One region of the Streptomyces sp. NPDC104096 genome, then DNA from elsewhere that is predicted to be linked to it. Evidence: riboswitches for the same ligand, from Rfam matches in the RefSeq annotation. Region 1 holds a riboswitch; each other region holds the start of a gene.
What was found. A riboswitch is a leader RNA that binds a small molecule or an ion and turns the genes downstream of it on or off. The one in region 1 is predicted to bind cobalamin.

Region 1 (3,951 bases):
CTCGTTTCGACGACGGTGACCCGATCGACGACCTCGGTGCCGCGCGGGCCCGGGCGGCGGCCGGTTCCCTGCCGTCCGCCGTGCGTGTCCTCGCCTCACCGAGCGTGCGCTGCCGCCGGACGGCCGCGGAGCTGGGTCTCGACGCGGCCGGGGAACCGGCGCTCGCGGGCGGGGACATGGGGCGGTGGCGTGGCCTGACCCTCGACGAGGTCGCCGCCGCGGAGCCGCAGGAGCTGGCGCGCTGGCTGTCCGACCCGGGGGCCGCCCCGCACGGCGGGGAGTCGGTGCGGGAGGTGTGCGAGCGGGTCGCCCGTTGGCTGGAGACGTCGGCGGGAAGCGACGGCAGAGTGCTGGCCGTGGTGGAGCCGGAGGTCGTACGGGCCGCGGTGATCCACGCGCTGGCGGCTCCCGAGGCCGCCTTCTGGCGCCTCGACGTGCCGCCGCTGACGGCGACCGAGCTCACCGGGCGTGCGCACCGCTGGAACCTCCGGCTCGGCGGGCCGCTCGGACCGACGACGGGCAGTACGGAGGACTGACCGCGGGGACCGCCCCGGCCGACGCCGAGAGGGCCCGCGGATGGTTCCGCGGGCCCTCTCGGCGTGACGACGGGGTCGCTACGGGGCGGCCACCGCCGAACCCGCGGCGGCCCGTGCGGGCTTCGGGTGCAGCAGCCTCTCGGTCAGTTCGCCGAAGACGAGACCGAAACCCGCCCACAGCGTGGCCTGAATGGCGAGGGCGGAGAGCCGGAACCGCCACAGCAGGGTGGCCGGGAAGTCGGCCGGGACCTCGTTGACGACGGGCAGGAACGCGTACGCCAGGCCGATCACGGCGATGAAGCCGAGGACGGCGACGACGGTGGCGTACCAGGTGCCCAGTCTCGGCGCGAGCCGCTTGCCCGCGATCACCGCGGCGACCGCGAGGAGCACGCTGAGCACCATCATCAGGAAGTACAGCGTGGTGCGCCTGCCGATGGTGTCGGCTTCGCCGACCGCCGGCGGGTTGGCGGGGTACTTCAGGAACGGCACGACGTAGACGGCAAGCAGCGCGGTCCCCGACAGCAGCAGCGCGGTGGCGCGGGGGCTGAAGCGGCCGACGCGCCCGAGGGCGAAGCAGAAGGCGAGGGCGGCGATGCCGCCGAACGCCACTCCGTAGACCAGCACACCGGTGGCGAGGCCCGCGGTGGACTGGAGGCTGCGGGAGACGAGTTCGACCTCGTGCTCGTGGGCGTGCGCGTGCGCCTCCTCGAGGCCGATCGCGCTGTCCACGCTCGGCTCACCGAGGAAGTAGGCGACGATCAGGGCGAGCACGCCGGCCCCGAGGCCGGCGAGCATGCCCCGCACGAGCAGGTTTCTCACTGTTGCGGAGTTCACGGGAGTTCGGCGCCCCTCGTCAGTGGCAGGGGAAGCCGAGCAGGTGGCGGGCGTCGTGCACCCACTCGTGGACGTCCTCGCCGGAGACGACGGAGGTGGCGCCCTGCTCGGCGCCGACGAAGTACAGCAGGACCAGCATCAGAATGCCGAAGAAGACCGCCCAGGGGGCAATGTCCTTCAGCGGCAGTTTGCCGGTGACGACGGGGGTGGTGGCGGTCGGCTGAGCGACGTGCTGCGCCATGGCAGGGCCTCCTCTGGGAGTTCGCGTCCCATCTCGGTGGTGCACAGGACGACGGCCCCGGGTCTGACTCGCGATGCGCCCCGTCGAGGAGGCATCGTCCACAGTGGCGCGACCGTGCCGGATTCCCACCGGCTTCCGTGATCCCGTCGTCGTATCAGAACGACAGTACCGTGTGTCGTATGGAGGGCCAATAGCGCGTCGGCAGGGGCGATCCCGCGCTCCGTCGCGCGGTGACCCCGCGTCAGGAGGCCGGCAGCAGCGGGCGCAGCGGAGTGGCGGTCAGCAGGCGCGCCAGCGTGCTCGCCCGGTGCCGCACCAGGGTCATGAGGCCGTGGGCGACGAGCCCGCCCACGAGGAATCCCGCGACCACGTCGTGCGGATAGTGCACGCCGACCCAGACCCGGGACACGCCCATCGCCAGCGCGGCCACGACCGCCACGGCGCCCAGCCGGCGCGAGACGGAGAACAGAGCCACGGCGCACGCGGCGGCGATCACCGTGTGATTGCTGGGGAACGACCAGTCACCCGGTGCCGGACACGTCTCCAGGGTGCGCACGTGCAGCGCCAGACACGGCCGGCTCTCGCGCACCAGCAGCTTCAGCAGGGAGTCCACGCCGTAGGCCAGCACCGCGACCACCGGCACGGCCAGGGCCGTCACCGTCCGCGCGGCCCCCGTGCGCCGGGCCCGCCACCAGCCGACGACCATCAGGACGGCGAACACGGCCAGTCCGTACGTCGACCACGCCGACACCGCGGTGTCCAGCCATCCGGGCGAGCGCCCCGCGAGACCGACCACCTCCCGGTAGGCGGAGCCGTCCATCGACGCGCCGCCGAAAGCGCCGGTCATCGACCGGCCTCCGTCCCGGCGGCGGGCCGTGGCAGCAGATCCATCCGTGTCGTCATCGGTGTGGTCATCGGTATGAGTCCTTCCCTTGGCGCCCCGTGGTCGGCCGGACGACCGGACCTGAGGAATCCGGCCGGAGTCCGGCGCGACCACAGCGACCGACTACAAACCTGTAGTCGGTCTACGACACTGTAGACGATCAGGGGGAACGAGGCGTTCCCGTGCCGGGCGACCGGGTGTCCTCAGAGCGCCGAGCGCCGCGCGAGCAGGAGCAGGACCAGCAGGCCGGGAACCATCGGCAGCCACGCGGTGAGCAGGCGGTAGCCGAGGACGGCCGAGATCGCCGCCCGCCCCGGCGCCCCGTCCGCGGTGAGAGCCAGCGCGAGCGCGGCGTCCAGGGAACCGAGACCGCCGGGCGTGGGCAGCAGCGCCGCCGCACCGCTGGCCACGAGGTACGCCATGACCACATGGCCCGTGGACAGCCCGAGGCCGAGCGCGTGGACGACGGCGACGACCACCCCGGCGTGCAGCAGCGCGAACGCGGCCGAGCCGCCCCACAGCGCCCAGGCCCGCGCCCGGCACCGGTGCACCTCCCGCACCTCGGCGAGAGCCCGGCCCACGGCACGCCGCAGCCGGGCGCTCGCCGCGACGGCCCACACCACGGCCCCGGCCGCCACCGGCAGCAGCAGCACCAGCCCGTGCGGCACCCGCGTCGGCACCCGTACGGTGTCCGGCGAGGTCAGCAGCAGGGTCAGGCCCAGGACACAGCGGACCAGCCCGCCGGCCGCCGCCTTCACCGCGAGCGCGGTCGCCGAACGGGTCGTGGACAGCCCGCACCGGTTCAGGAAGCGCAGGTTGACCAGGGTCGCCCCGGCCCCGGCCGGGAGGAGGTGGTTGGCGGCGGACGCGGCGAACTGTGCGGCCACGAGCCTTCGCCGAGGGAGCCGTTCGGCGACCGCGCCCTGCTGGACGACGGCCGCGCACACCCAGGTCGACGCGGCGGCGACGCACGCGAGCAGCAGCCATGCGCGGTCGGCGGCGGCGAGCCGGTCGGCCCCGCCGCCGAGGACGTCCCGGTGCGAGACGAGGACCCCGCAGGCGGCCAGGAGTACCGCGAGCGTGACCCCCAGTTGCCAGTACCGGCGTCGGCCCGTGGGCACCGGCAGGCCGGTCGCGGTCACGCCGGTCCTCGGGGGTGCCGGACGAAGGGAGAGCCGTCGGCCATCGTGCACCTCTCGTCGTAGCGCGCCACGGGATCGACTCCCCTACAGTCCGTAGGGTCGCACCACACCCTACATTTTGTAGGGTTAAAGGCAGGTGAGAAGATATCCGTCCGTCTCGGTAAGGTGGCCGACATGGCTGGCACCGGCCCACACAAGAGACCCGGACGGCGCAGTGCGGGCGAGTTGGAGGGTGCGGTCCTGGCGGCACTGTGGGCGGCGGAGCTGCCCCGGACCCCGGCCGAGATCCAGACGGAGCTCGGCGGCGACCTCGCC
Region 2 (3,951 bases), on a different contig from region 1:
GGTGTTCTTGATGGCGTCCCGGTAGCGCTCGTAGAAGTCCGGGTAGCGCATCGGACGCAGTGTCAGCTCGAAGCCCGGGTCGAGGAGGTTCTGGTTACGGGTGGCACTCATTACTGGCAGGCCTCGCAGGACTCGGGGTTCTCAAGGGAGCAGGCGACGGCGTCGGGGTCGGCCGCCTGCTGGACGGGGACGGTGGCCTGCGCCTGGGCGGCCCGCGCGATCCGGGTCGCCGGGCGCGAGCGCAGGTAGTACGTCGTCTTCAGGCCCGACTTCCAGGCGTACGCGTACATCGAGGAGAGCTTGCCGATGGTCGGCGTCTCCAGGAACAGGTTCAGGGACTGGGCCTGGTCCAGGTACGGGGTGCGGGCCGCGGCCATGTCGATCAGGCCACGCTGCGGGATCTCCCACGCCGTGCGGTACAGCGCCCGTACGTCGGCCGGGATCCACGCGAAGTCCTGCACCGAGCCGCTGGAGTCGCGCAGCGCCTCCCGGGTGCGGGCGTCCCACACGCCGAGCTCCTTGAGGTCCTGCACCAGGTAGGAGTTGACCTGGAGGAACTCGCCGGACAGCGTCTCGCGCTTGAACAGGTTGGAGACCTGCGGCTCGATGCACTCGTACACGCCCGCGATGGACGCGATGGTGGCGGTCGGCGCGATCGCCAGGAGCAGCGAGTTGCGCATCCCGGTGGTGGCGACGCGTTCCCGCAGGGCCGCCCAGCGCTCCGGCCAGGTGAGCTCGACGTCGTAGTGGTCGGGGTGCAGTACGCCCCGGGCGGTACGGGTCTTCTCCCAGGCCGGCAGCGGGCCGTTGCGCTCGGCGAGGTCGGCGGAGGCCTCGTACGCGGCGAGCATGATCCGCTCGGCGAGACGGGTGGACAGCCGCCTGGCCTCCGGGGAGTCGAAGGGCAGGCGCAGCTTGAAGAAGACGTCCTGGAGACCCATCGCGCCGAGGCCGACGGGACGCCACTTCGCGTTGGAGCGGCCCGCCTGCTCGGTGGGGTAGAAGTTGATGTCCACCACGCGGTCGAGGAAGGTCACGGCGGTGCGGACGGTCTCGTCCAGCCGCTCCCAGTCGATGTCACCGTCGACGACGAAGGCGCCGAGGTTGACCGAGCCCAGGTTGCAGACCGCCGTCTCGCCGTCGTTCGTGACCTCCAGGATCTCCGTGCAGAGGTTGGAGGAGTGGACGACGTGCCCCGGCTCGGCCGTCTGGTTGGCGGTGCGGTTGGCGGCGTCCTTGAAGGTCATCCAGCCGTTGCCGGTCTGCGCGAGGGTGCGCATCATGCGGCCGTACAGATCGCGGGCGGGGATCGTCCTCTTCGCCAGGCCCGCCGCCTCCGCCGCGCGGTAGGCCGCGTCGAACTCCTCGCCCCACAGGTCGACCAGCTCGGGCACGTCGGAGGGGGAGAACAGGGACCACTGCGCGTCGGCGTTCACGCGGCGCATGAACTCGTCCGGGATCCAGTGCGCGAGGTTGAGGTTGTGCGTGCGGCGGGCGTCCTCGCCGGTGTTGTCGCGCAGCTCCAGGAACTCCTCGATGTCGGAGTGCCAGGTCTCCAGGTAGACCGCGGCCGCGCCCTTGCGCCGGCCGCCCTGGTTCACCGCGGCGACCGAGGCGTCGAGGGTCTTGAGGAACGGGACGATGCCGTTGGAGTGCCCGTTGGTGCCGCGGATCAGCGAACCGCGCGAACGGATCCGGGAGTACGACAGACCGATGCCGCCGGCGTGCTTGGAGAGCCGGGCGACCTGGTGGTAGCGGTCGTAGAGGGAGTCCAGCTCGTCCAGCGGGGAGTCGAGGAGGTAGCAGGACGACATCTGGGGGTGCCGCGTACCGGAGTTGAAGAGCGTGGGGGAGGAGGGGAGGTAGTCCAGACGGCTCATCAGCCGGTAGAGCGCGGCGACCTCGTCCACCGAGCGGACGGTGTCGTCCTCGGCGAGGCCGGCGGCGACCCGCAGCATGAAGTGCTGGGGCGTCTCGATCACCTGACGGGTGATCGGGTGCCTGAGCAGATAGCGGCTGTGCAGCGTGCGCAGGCCGAAGTAGCCGAACCGGTCGTCGCCCTCGGTGTCGACGAGCGCGTCGAGCCGGGCGGCGTGGATCCGGGTGAACTCCGCCGTGCGGTCGGCGATGAGGCCTTCCCGGTGTCCGACGGCGACGGACTCGGTGAACGTCGTCACGCCCTGCGAGGCGGCTTCCGCGGCGATGCTGATGGTCAACAGCCGGGCGGCCAGCCGCGAGTAGGCGGGATCGTCGGAGATGAGCCCGGCGGCCGCCTCCGTGGCCAGCTCGCGCAGCTCCGTCTCGTCCGCCCGCGCGGACCGGCCGCGCAGCGCGGCGGCGGCGACCCGGCCGGGGTCGGCGTCGGGGAGGTCGGAGGTCAGCTCGGTCAGGGTCCGCAGCAGCGCGGCACCGGGACCGTCGGTCTCCCTCGCCGGGGTGGCTGAAGCCGGATCGGCTGGCGCGATGGTCACTTGGGGCTCTCCCTCGCTCGGCAGGGGGCCTCGCGGAGGGCAGGGGGCGGCACACGAGCGCACGGGGCGTCGCGTCCACCGGTCCATTCCGCGAGACCCGGACGTCAAGGCACCCGGACCGGACGGCCGGGCGCGCGGTCGGCAGGTCCTCGGACTGGACGCGTGGATGCCCGCCGTGGGGCGGACAAGCACAGGTACACCGTTGCGGGACAGTTCCGGATTCGCACCGGATTCCCCTGCGGCGACAGCGAGCATGAGCATACATCTTGTGCCGGGCTGCGGTGCCACCCCCAGATGTTGTGTCACATCGACTTCGGAGCGTGTCAGTCGGACTCTCCGCGGACGGCGGCCGGAGGCCCGGACGCAGGCGCGGGCGGGCTCCTCGCGGGCCGCGGACGGGCCCGTGACGGGGCTTCCCCCGGGCACCGGCCGGGGACGCGAAGGGGCGGCGGGGCCTTGTCGCCCCGCCGCCCCTCGCCCCGCCGGTGAACCCGGCGGAGGGTGGTTCAGCGTCCTGCGCCGGTGCCGGCGCGCAGCTCTCGACGCGCCGGCGTCAGTGCGCCGATCCGGCCGTGGCAGGCGGCAGTTCCGCCTGTACGCCCGGGTCGCCGGCGTCCGCCGTGTAGTCCTGCGGGCTGGTCTCGTCGACGCCCTCGGGAGCCTTGGCGGCCTTCAGGACGAAGGTGAGGACCACCGTGACGGCCACGTTGAGCACGAACGCCGTCAGACCGATGTAGCCGATCTCGCCGATGCCGGGGATCTCCTTCGAGCTGCCGCCGAAGTGCTTCTGGGTCGGTGAGGCCACCCCGTACGCGGCGAGCGTGCCGTACACCATGCCCACGGCCCAGCCCGCCAGCAGCGCCCAGCGGTGGAACCAGCGGGTGAACAGGCCGCCGACCAGGGCCGGGAAGGTCTGCAGGATCCAGATGCCGCCGAGCAGCTGGAAGTTGATCGCGACCGTCTTGTCCATGGTGAGGACGAAGACCAGGGCACCCACCTTCACCAGCAGCGACACCAGCTTGGAGACCTGGGTCTCCTGCTTCGGGGTCGCGTCGGGCCTGATGAAGTCCTTGTAGATGTTGCGGGTGAAGAGGTTCGCGGCCGCGATCGACATGATGGCCGCGGGGACCAGGGCGCCGATGCCGATGGCGGCGAACGCCACGCCCGCGAACCAGTCCGGGAACATGTTCTCGAAGAGCTGGGGGATCGCCAGCTGGCCGTTGGTCACCTTCACCCCGGCCGCGATCGCCATGAAGCCGAGCAGGGCGAGCAGGCCCAGCATCAGCGAGTACAGCGGGAGGATCGTGGTGTTGCGGCGGATCACGTCGCGACTGCGACTGGACAGGGTCGCCGTGATCGAGTGCGGGTACATGAACAGCGCGAGCGCCGAACCGAGCGCCAGGGTGGCGTACGTCCACTGACCCGCCTCGGGGGGTACGAGCCCGCCCGCACCGGCCGCCGTGTACTTGTCTCCGGCCGC
Region 3 (3,951 bases), on a different contig from region 1:
CCGGTCCACGAACCGCACGACGACGCCCGGTTCGGCGGCGAGCGCGTCCACGTCCGTGAAGTTGGACATCAGCGGGATCGCGCAGACGGCGACCCGCAGGACGTCCTCGCCGACGGGGGCGGTGACGGCGGACTCCCGGACGGCACCCCGCAGGGAGACGCGCAGCCCGTCCTCCTCGTCGATGCCGAGGCCGTGCCGGAAGGGCAGCACGCCGTACGTCCGCCGCCCGGTGAGGCCGTGCAGCATGTCGAGCCCGGGTTCGAGCAGGGACACGTCGCCCCGGAACTTGTTGACGAGGAACCCGGCGACCAGCTCCTGGTCCTCGGGAGCGAGCAGGGCGACCGTGCCGAAGAAGGAGGCGAAGACACCGCCGCGGTCGATGTCGCCGACGACGAGGACGGGCAGTCGCGCGTTGCGGGCGACGCCCATGTTCACGATGTCGGTCCGGCGCAGGTTGATCTCGGCCGGGCTGCCGGCCCCCTCGCAGATCACCGCGTCGTACGTGCTCCGCAACTCGGCGAGGCAGTCGAGGACGGTGCCCAGCAGCGCCTCCTGCCGCCCGCCGTGCAGCCTGTTCCCGGGGGACGGGCCCGCGACCCCGCCGAAGAACCCGCGCGCGGTCATCTCGCCCACCGGCTTGCCCATGAGGACGACCTGGCTGCTGCGGTCGCCGCCGGGCTTGAGCAGCACGGGGTTCATCAGCGCGGTCGGCTCGACGCGGCAGGCCTGGGCCTGCATCGCCTGGGCCCGCCCGATCTCCGCGCCCTCGCGGGTCACGAACGAGTTGAGGGACATGTTCTGCGCCTTGAAGGGCGCGACCTTGACGCCCTGCCGCACCAGCCACCGGCAGATCCCCGCGGTGACGACGCTCTTGCCGGCGTCGGAGGTGGTGCCGGCGACCAGGAGACCACCGTTCATCAGTCACGTTCCTTCACGAGGAGTCGCGCGGCGGCGCAGACGCCGAGCGCGAGCCAGCCGACGCGCCGGGACAGCCGCACCGCCCGGTCGATGTCCGAGGCACGGACGGCCCGTCCGTGGGCACCGTTGAGCACGGGCCGGTGCTCGACCCGTCCGGCGTAGGAGAGGGTCCCGCCGAGCCGCACGCCGAGGGACCCGGCGAACGAGGCCTCCACGGGACCGGCGTTGGGACTGGGATGCCTGGCGGCGTCGGCCCGCCAGGCCCGTACGGCGCCGCGCGGATCGTCTCCGGCCAGGGCCGCGAGGGCGGCCGTGAGGCGGGCCCCCGGCCAGCCCGCGGCGTCGTCGAGCCGGGCCGAGGCCCATCCGTAGCGGCGGTAGCGGGGCGACTTGTGGCCGACCATGGCGTCGAGGGTGTTCACGGCGCGGAAGCCGATCAGTCCCGGCACCCCGCCGACGGCTCCCCACACCAGCGCGCCGACGACGGCGTCGGAGGTGTTCTCGGCGACCGACTCGACGACCGCCCGCGCTACGCCGTCCGCGTCGAGGGCCTGGGGGTCCCGGCCGCACAGATGCGGCAGCCGGGCGCGGGCGCCCGCGACGTCCCCGGCCTCCAGGGCGCGCCCGATGGCGCGGGCCTCCCGGGCGAGCGAGGTGCCCCCGACGACGGCCCAGGTGGCGGCGGCGGTGAGGGCCACGGAGGCGGCGCCGGAGGTACGTACGGCGCGGGCGGCCACGGCCCCGAGCGCCACGGCGCCGCCGGCGCACACCACGGTGTGCAGCGCGCCCTGGCCACGGTGGTCCCGCCACAACGCCCGTTCCACGGCCGCGGCCGCGCGCCCGAACAGTGCGACCGGGTGCCCGCGGCGTGGATCGCCGAGGAACAGGTCGCCCAGGAGGCCCGCGGTGGCGCCGTACGCGAAGACGCGATCGGCACGCACCGGCTCAGCCGATCGTGGCGGTACCGGGCAGTGACCTGGTGCTGAGACTCAATCGGCAGCCGAGCATGGCGACATGTCCTCACTCAGGGTGTCCACGCCCTGGTTCGACGAGACCGACGGCGAGAGTTCCTGGCTCCCGGGGATTGCTACCCCGGTCACAGTGGCGGGACCGCGCCGGATTCGCACCGGCTTCCTCTTGTGTCGTCGTAGATGGCTCCGGAAGTCCACCACGGGCCCTGAAGGGCCGTCAACCTGCTCTTGACCTGGGACGGAGGAGTGTGTGAAGCCCCACACACGGCGGGCGGCGGGATGGGCGGGCGACGAGTGGGAAGCGCGGCCGACGAGACGGGCGGGCAACGGGAAGCGCGGGCAACGGCAAGGGCGGGAAGAACCCGTGGGTTCTTCCCGCCCTTGGCGAACGGTGTGCCGGATGGCGGCGGGTCAGGCGACGATCAGCCAGATCCCGTAGCCCACCGCGGCCGCGCAGGCCGCGAAGCACGCGTAGGCGCCCGTCACCGCGAGCGCGGCGCCGCCGCCCTGCGCGGAGGCCCGCTCCTGGCGGGAGAGACCCATGATGCCGAGGGTGAACAGGGCCACGAGACCCACGGTGACCACGAGGCTGACGCCGAACACGGAGCCCAGGGCTGCCCAGTCGATGTTCATACCGATGCTTCCTTACTTAACCGGGTGCGCGGGGCTCAGGCGGCGGTCGGCGGGACCGACGCCGTCGCCGGGTCGGCGGTGACCATCGGGGCGGCGGCCGGGGAGGGGATGGTGGCCGTGAGGTTCTCGGTCACCGTGCCGGTGGGGGGCGGGGCCACCATGGCGATCGCCTGGGTCACCACGCCGGCCGGCTCCTCGGAGGCGGTGACGCTGTTGTGGTCGACGGTCTCGCGCCGGGAGACCTTCCAGATCGCGGCGCTGGAGGCGATCAGGAAGACGGCGACGGCCGCGGTGCCCCAGTCGCCCAGGTTCGTCACGGACTCGGCGAGCGCGCCGACCAGGCCGGCGGCCGGCAGGGTCAGGCCCCAGGCGACGAACATGCGGGTCGCGGTGGACCAGCGCACGACTCCGCCCTTGCGGCCGAGGCCCGCGCCCATCACGGAGCCGGAGACGGCGTGCGTGGTGGAGAGGGAGAAGCCGAGGTGGGAGGAGGCCAGGATGACCGTCGCGGCGCTGGTCTGGGCGGCGAAGCCCTGCTGCGGCTGAAGGTCGGTCAGGCCCTTGCCCATCGTGTGGATGATGCGCCAGCCGCCCAGGGAGGTGCCGAGCGCGATGGCGAGACCGGCGGAGAGGATGACCCAGACCGGCGGGTCGGAGTCGGGCGCGATGGCGCCGCCGGCGACCAGGGCGAGGGTGATGATGCCCATCGTCTTCTGCGCGTCGTTGGTGCCGTGGGCCAGGGAGACCAGGCCGGCCGAGGCGATCTGGCCGGTGCGGTAGCCCTTCGCGGCGGCCTTGCTGTCGGCCTTCTTGCCCAGGGTGTAGGAGAAGCGGGTGGCCAGCATCGAGGCGACGCCCGCCACGATCGGGGCCGCGACGGCCGGGATGAGGACCTTGGTGACCAGCGCGTCGCCGTGGACGGCGCCCACGCCGGCCGAGGCGACGGTGGCTCCGATCAGACCGCCCATGAGGGCGTGCGAGGAGCTGGACGGCAGGCCCACCAGCCAGGTCAGCAGATTCCAGAGGATCGCGCCGACCAGGGCGGCGAAGATGACCTCGGGTCGGATGCCGGTCTCGTCGACGAGACCCTTGGAGATCGTGTTGGCGACCTCCACGGAGAGGAAGGCGCCCACGAGGTTGAGGACGGCCGACATGGCCACCGCAACCTTGGGCTTGAGTGCACCGGTCGAGATGGTCGTGGCCATCGCGTTGGCGGTGTCGTGAAAACCGTTCGTGAAATCGAACGCGAGTGCGGTTACCACCACAATCGCGAGGATCAGCGAGAAGTTTTCCATTTACCCAGGCAATCGTTCGAAGTCATTGGTGCGATGAACGTAGGCAACCTGGGTGAACGGAAGGTGAACTGAGACGGGCTTTGTGGTGTCGCCAACAGGAGAATGACACTCCGCTTGATGCTACCGATACGTAC
Region 4 (3,951 bases), on a different contig from region 1:
CTGTGACTGGACCACAGCGAGTTGCCGGGCACGGTCGAAGGCCAGGTCCGCCTCCTCGATGCGCAGCTTGGTCAGATAGAGGTCCCGCTCCAGGGAGCGTCGGTGTGCCGTGGTCGCCTCCTGGGCGCGGGTGCCGGCGAGGATGCGGTCCCGCTCCAGGGTGTGTTCATGTGCGATCCGGGCGTCCTGTTCGTGGCGCGCGGCCATTTCCTGGTCCCGGTGCAGTGCGCGCTCGTAGGCGGTGTCCGCCTCCTGCCTCCGGTCCTCCCTGAGCGCGCGGTCCCTGGCGAGGAGATTCTTGTGAGAACGTCGCGCCTCTTTCTCGCGTACTTCGGCGAGGAATTCCTGTTGTTCCTGGAACGATCCGTCGCGCTTGCTCTTGTACCAGTTCAACACGTGGCCGGCGGCCTGCCCCAGGGCGAGAACACCCAGGACACCGGCGGATATGGGATCCATTTCGGCCTCACCCGCCGATCTCGGTGCTCAAGGGGCCACCCCGGAATGGTTGCAGTACCAGCAGGGCTCGTCGGTCTGGGAGGAGATCCAACGCGACTGTCCGAGGCCTCCGCAGTGAGGGCAGTCCCCGGCGCCGAAGTGGACCTGGGAGGCGTGGGGGTCCTGGTGGTCGTGGGGGTCGTACGGCGTGTGCTCGTAGGGGGAGGCCTGCGCCGGGTGGAAGCCGTCGCCCTGCGCCGGCGGATCGCCGGTGGGGGAGGGCGCGAGGTCGGAGGGTTGATCGAGGCCGTCGAGGGACGTGGGATCGTGCTGCGGGAGATCGAAATGCGTCGGATCGAGGAATGAGGAAAAATCCCCCATGCCGCCCCCAAGGGGAATAGATCTTCAAGCGGACTCGTACGATATACCCGTGCAAGTCCTCGGGGGAATACGGCTCGAATGTTCGACCGCCGAAAATAGGCGACGGATTTATCTTCCGTCACATTGATTACCGGAAGAAATCCAGAGGGCCCGGGGCATCGGCCTGGGCTGCCGCGTCTGTGAACGCCTCGCCGTCCGACTGTCCCCGGCGGGGCGTACCGCCGCTCGGCCGGCCCCTGTGGATCGACCGGAACACCAGCACCTCCGCTCCCTGCCCCGTGACCGATCGCACGATCTGACCGTACGACGGACTTGATAGCCTCAGCGGGCCAGTCGAGCCACACCCGAGGCCAGGGAATCCGGTGCGAATCCGGAACTGACGCGCAGCGGTGAGGGGGACGGGCGGGGCACGACGCCACTGGGAGACCGGGAAGGCGCCCCGACCGGACGAACCCGAGTCCGAAGACCTGCTGGCACCTTCGCGCCCCCGCGCGGAGGGACGTCCGTAGGCCAGGCTCCGCGTACGAGCCCCGACCCCAGAGGCTTGCCCGTGCTCCGTACCCCCGCACTTCTCCGCACCCCGGCGCTCCTCCTCGCGTCCGCGCTGCTGCTCACCGCCTGCGGCTCCGCCGGCGACGACGCGAAAGCCGAGAAGACCTCCGCCGCCGGCTACCCGGTGACCCTCGACAACTGCGGCCACCAGGTCACCCTGAAGGCGGCGCCGAAGCGAGCCGTCTCCCTCAACCAGGGCACCACCGAGATCCTGCTCTCCCTCGGTCTCGCCGACCGCATGGCCGGTACGGCGACCTGGACCGACCCGGTCATGAAGGACCTGGCGAAGGCCGACGCGTCCGTGCCGCGCCTCGCCGACAACAACCCCTCCTTCGAGAAGGTCCTGGACGCCGAACCCGACTTCGTGACCGCCTCGTTCGTCTCCACCCTCGGCAAGGGCGGGGTCGCCACCCGCGAGCAGTTCGAGAAGCTGGGCGTGCCCACGTACGTCTCGCCGTCCGACTGCTCGGCGGGCAAGGACAACGGCAGCGGCGGTGACGGATCGCGCAGCGAACCGCTCACCCTCGACGCCGTCCACGGGGAGATCCGCGACCTGGCACGCGCGTTCGGCGTCGAGGAGCGCGGCGAGAAGCTCGTCGCCTCGCTCGGACAGCGGGTGAGCACGGCCACCGCCGGACTGCACGCCTCGGACGTCTCCCTCATGTACTGGTTCGCCAACTCCCAGTCGCCCTACCTCGCGGGCTGCTGCGGCGCGCCCGGCGTCATCACCCGCGCGGTCGGCGCGAAGAACGCCTTCGCCGACACCCACGACGAATGGCCCCAGATCAACTGGGAGACGGTCGCCGACCGCGACCCCGACGTCATCGTGATCGGCGACCTGACCCGCAAGCAGCAGACCGCCGAGACCGCCGCGGCCAAGATCCGCTTCCTGGAGTCCAACCCCGCCACCCGCAGTCTGACCGCCGTGAAGAAGAAGCGGTACGTCCTGCTGAGCGGGCAGGCGATGAACCCGACCATCCGCACGATCGAGGGGATCGAGCAGGTCGCAGCCGGTCTGCGTGCCTTCGGGTTCGCCAGGTGAGGGCCCGCTCCCTGCTGTTGACGGGCGGAGGACTGATCGCGCTGCTCGTGTCGATCGCCGTGGCCGTGACGATCGGCCCCGCCGACATCTCCACCGGCGACGTCTGGGCGTCCGTCGCGGCCCATCTCGGCCTCGGCGAAGGCACGTCGACGCCGCTGCGCGACGGCATCGTATGGAACCTGCGGATGCCGCGCACCCTGCTGGCCGCCGTGTGCGGAGCGGGACTCGCCGTGTGCGGCGCGGTCATGCAGTCGCTGCTGCGCAACCCCCTCGCCGACCCCTTCGTGCTCGGGGTCTCCTCCGGCGCGTCCACCGGAGCGGTCGCCGTGGTCGTGCTCGGCGTGGGCGGGGGAGCGGTGTCCCTGTCGGCCGGCGCCTTCCTCGGCGCGCTGCTCTCCTTCGCCCTGGTGCTCCTGCTCAGCCACACCCTCGGCCCCAGCGCCGACCGGGTGGTGCTGTCCGGGGTCGCGGCCATGCAGCTGTTCTCCGCGCTGACCTCCTTCGTCGTCCTCACCTCGGCGGACGCCGAGACCACCCGGGGCGTGCTCTTCTGGCTGCTCGGCTCGCTCACGGGCGCCGACTGGGGACAGGTGCTGCTCTGCACCGTCGTCCTGGCAGTGATCCTCGTCGTCTGCCTCGGGCACGCCCGTACGCTGGACGCGTTCGCCTTCGGCGACGAGGCCGCCGCCGGACTCGGAGTCCGCGTCGCCCGCACCCGCCTGGTCCTGCTCTGCGCGACCGCGCTGCTCATCGCCGCCCTGGTCAGCTGCGCCGGCGCGATCGGCTTCGTCGGCCTGGTCCTCCCGCACGCCACCCGAGCCCTCACCGGCTCCGGGCACACCCGTGTGCTGCCCGTCGCCGCGCTGACCGGGGCCGTCTTCCTGGTGTGGGTGGACACCCTCGCCCGTACCGTCCTCGACCCCCAGGAGGTCCCGGTGGGCGTGGTGACGTCCCTGATCGGCGTACCGGCCTTCGTCGCCGTCCTCTACCGCGGACGGAGCAGGACATGACCAGCCTGCACGCGGACCGCGTCGTACGACGCATCGGCGACAAGGTCGTCGTCGACGGCGTCACCCTCGCCCTGTGCCCCGGCGAAACCATCGGCCTGCTCGGCCCCAACGGATCGGGCAAGTCGACGCTGTTGAGACTGCTGGCCGGGACCCTCACCCCCACCGCCGGAGTCGTGACCCTGGACGGGCGCCCGCTCGCCGAGGTCGGCCGCCGCGCCACCGCCCGCCGAGTCGCCACCGTCGAACAACACGCCGACACCCAGACCGAGCTCACCGTCCGCGAGGTCGTCGCGCTGGGCCGTGTCCCGCACCGCCGCGCCTGGACACCCCCGACCACGGCCGACCGTGAAGCCGTCACCGAGGCCCTGCGGCACACCGGACTGACCGACCGGGCCGGTCAGTCCTGGCACACCCTCTCCGGCGGCGAACGCCAGCGCACCCAGATCGCCCGCGCGCTCGCCCAGGAACCCCGAGAACTCCTCCTCGACGAACCCACCAACCACCTCGACATCCAGCACCAGCTCGACCTGC

Region 2: another riboswitch for cobalamin. It lies ahead of ACZ60B_RS05410 (ribonucleoside-diphosphate reductase subunit alpha); the one in region 1 lies ahead of ACZ60B_RS13295 (CbtB domain-containing protein).
Region 3: another riboswitch for cobalamin. It lies ahead of ACZ60B_RS36555 (cobalamin biosynthesis protein); the one in region 1 lies ahead of ACZ60B_RS13295 (CbtB domain-containing protein).
Region 4: another riboswitch for cobalamin. It lies ahead of ACZ60B_RS21250 (ABC transporter substrate-binding protein); the one in region 1 lies ahead of ACZ60B_RS13295 (CbtB domain-containing protein).

Annotation. Positions count from the first base shown of each region.
Region 1 covers NZ_JBVJMD010000009.1:189,378-193,328, reverse strand. Annotated here, with positions in the region: gene ACZ60B_RS13305 (histidine phosphatase family protein) at 1-536, shown strand, start outside; gene ACZ60B_RS13300 (CbtA family protein) at 615-1,370, opposite strand; gene ACZ60B_RS13295 (CbtB domain-containing protein) at 1,390-1,611, opposite strand; cobalamin riboswitch at 1,648-1,800, opposite strand; gene ACZ60B_RS13290 (phosphatase PAP2 family protein) at 1,853-2,458, opposite strand; gene ACZ60B_RS13285 (lysylphosphatidylglycerol synthase domain-containing protein) at 2,698-3,636, opposite strand; gene ACZ60B_RS13280 (BlaI/MecI/CopY family transcriptional regulator) at 3,811-3,951, shown strand, end outside.
Region 2 covers NZ_JBVJMD010000003.1:207,956-211,906, forward strand. Annotated here, with positions in the region: gene ACZ60B_RS05405 (ribonucleotide-diphosphate reductase subunit beta) at 1-111, opposite strand, end outside; gene ACZ60B_RS05410 (ribonucleoside-diphosphate reductase subunit alpha) at 111-2,471, opposite strand; cobalamin riboswitch at 2,595-2,738, opposite strand; gene mctP (monocarboxylate uptake permease MctP) at 3,025-3,951, opposite strand, start outside.
Region 3 covers NZ_JBVJMD010000061.1:26,390-30,340, forward strand. Annotated here, with positions in the region: gene ACZ60B_RS36550 (cobyric acid synthase) at 1-918, opposite strand, end outside; gene ACZ60B_RS36555 (cobalamin biosynthesis protein) at 918-1,859, opposite strand; cobalamin riboswitch at 1,961-2,106, opposite strand; gene ACZ60B_RS36560 (hypothetical protein) at 2,301-2,522, opposite strand; gene ACZ60B_RS36565 (inorganic phosphate transporter) at 2,558-3,817, opposite strand.
Region 4 covers NZ_JBVJMD010000020.1:23,657-27,607, reverse strand. Annotated here, with positions in the region: gene ACZ60B_RS21265 (hypothetical protein) at 1-456, opposite strand, end outside; gene ACZ60B_RS21260 (hypothetical protein) at 484-816, opposite strand; partial or broken gene ACZ60B_RS21255 (short-chain fatty acyl-CoA regulator family protein) at 965-1,115, shown strand; cobalamin riboswitch at 1,130-1,305, shown strand; gene ACZ60B_RS21250 (ABC transporter substrate-binding protein) at 1,367-2,410, shown strand; gene ACZ60B_RS21245 (FecCD family ABC transporter permease) at 2,407-3,420, shown strand; gene ACZ60B_RS21240 (ABC transporter ATP-binding protein) at 3,417-3,951, shown strand, end outside.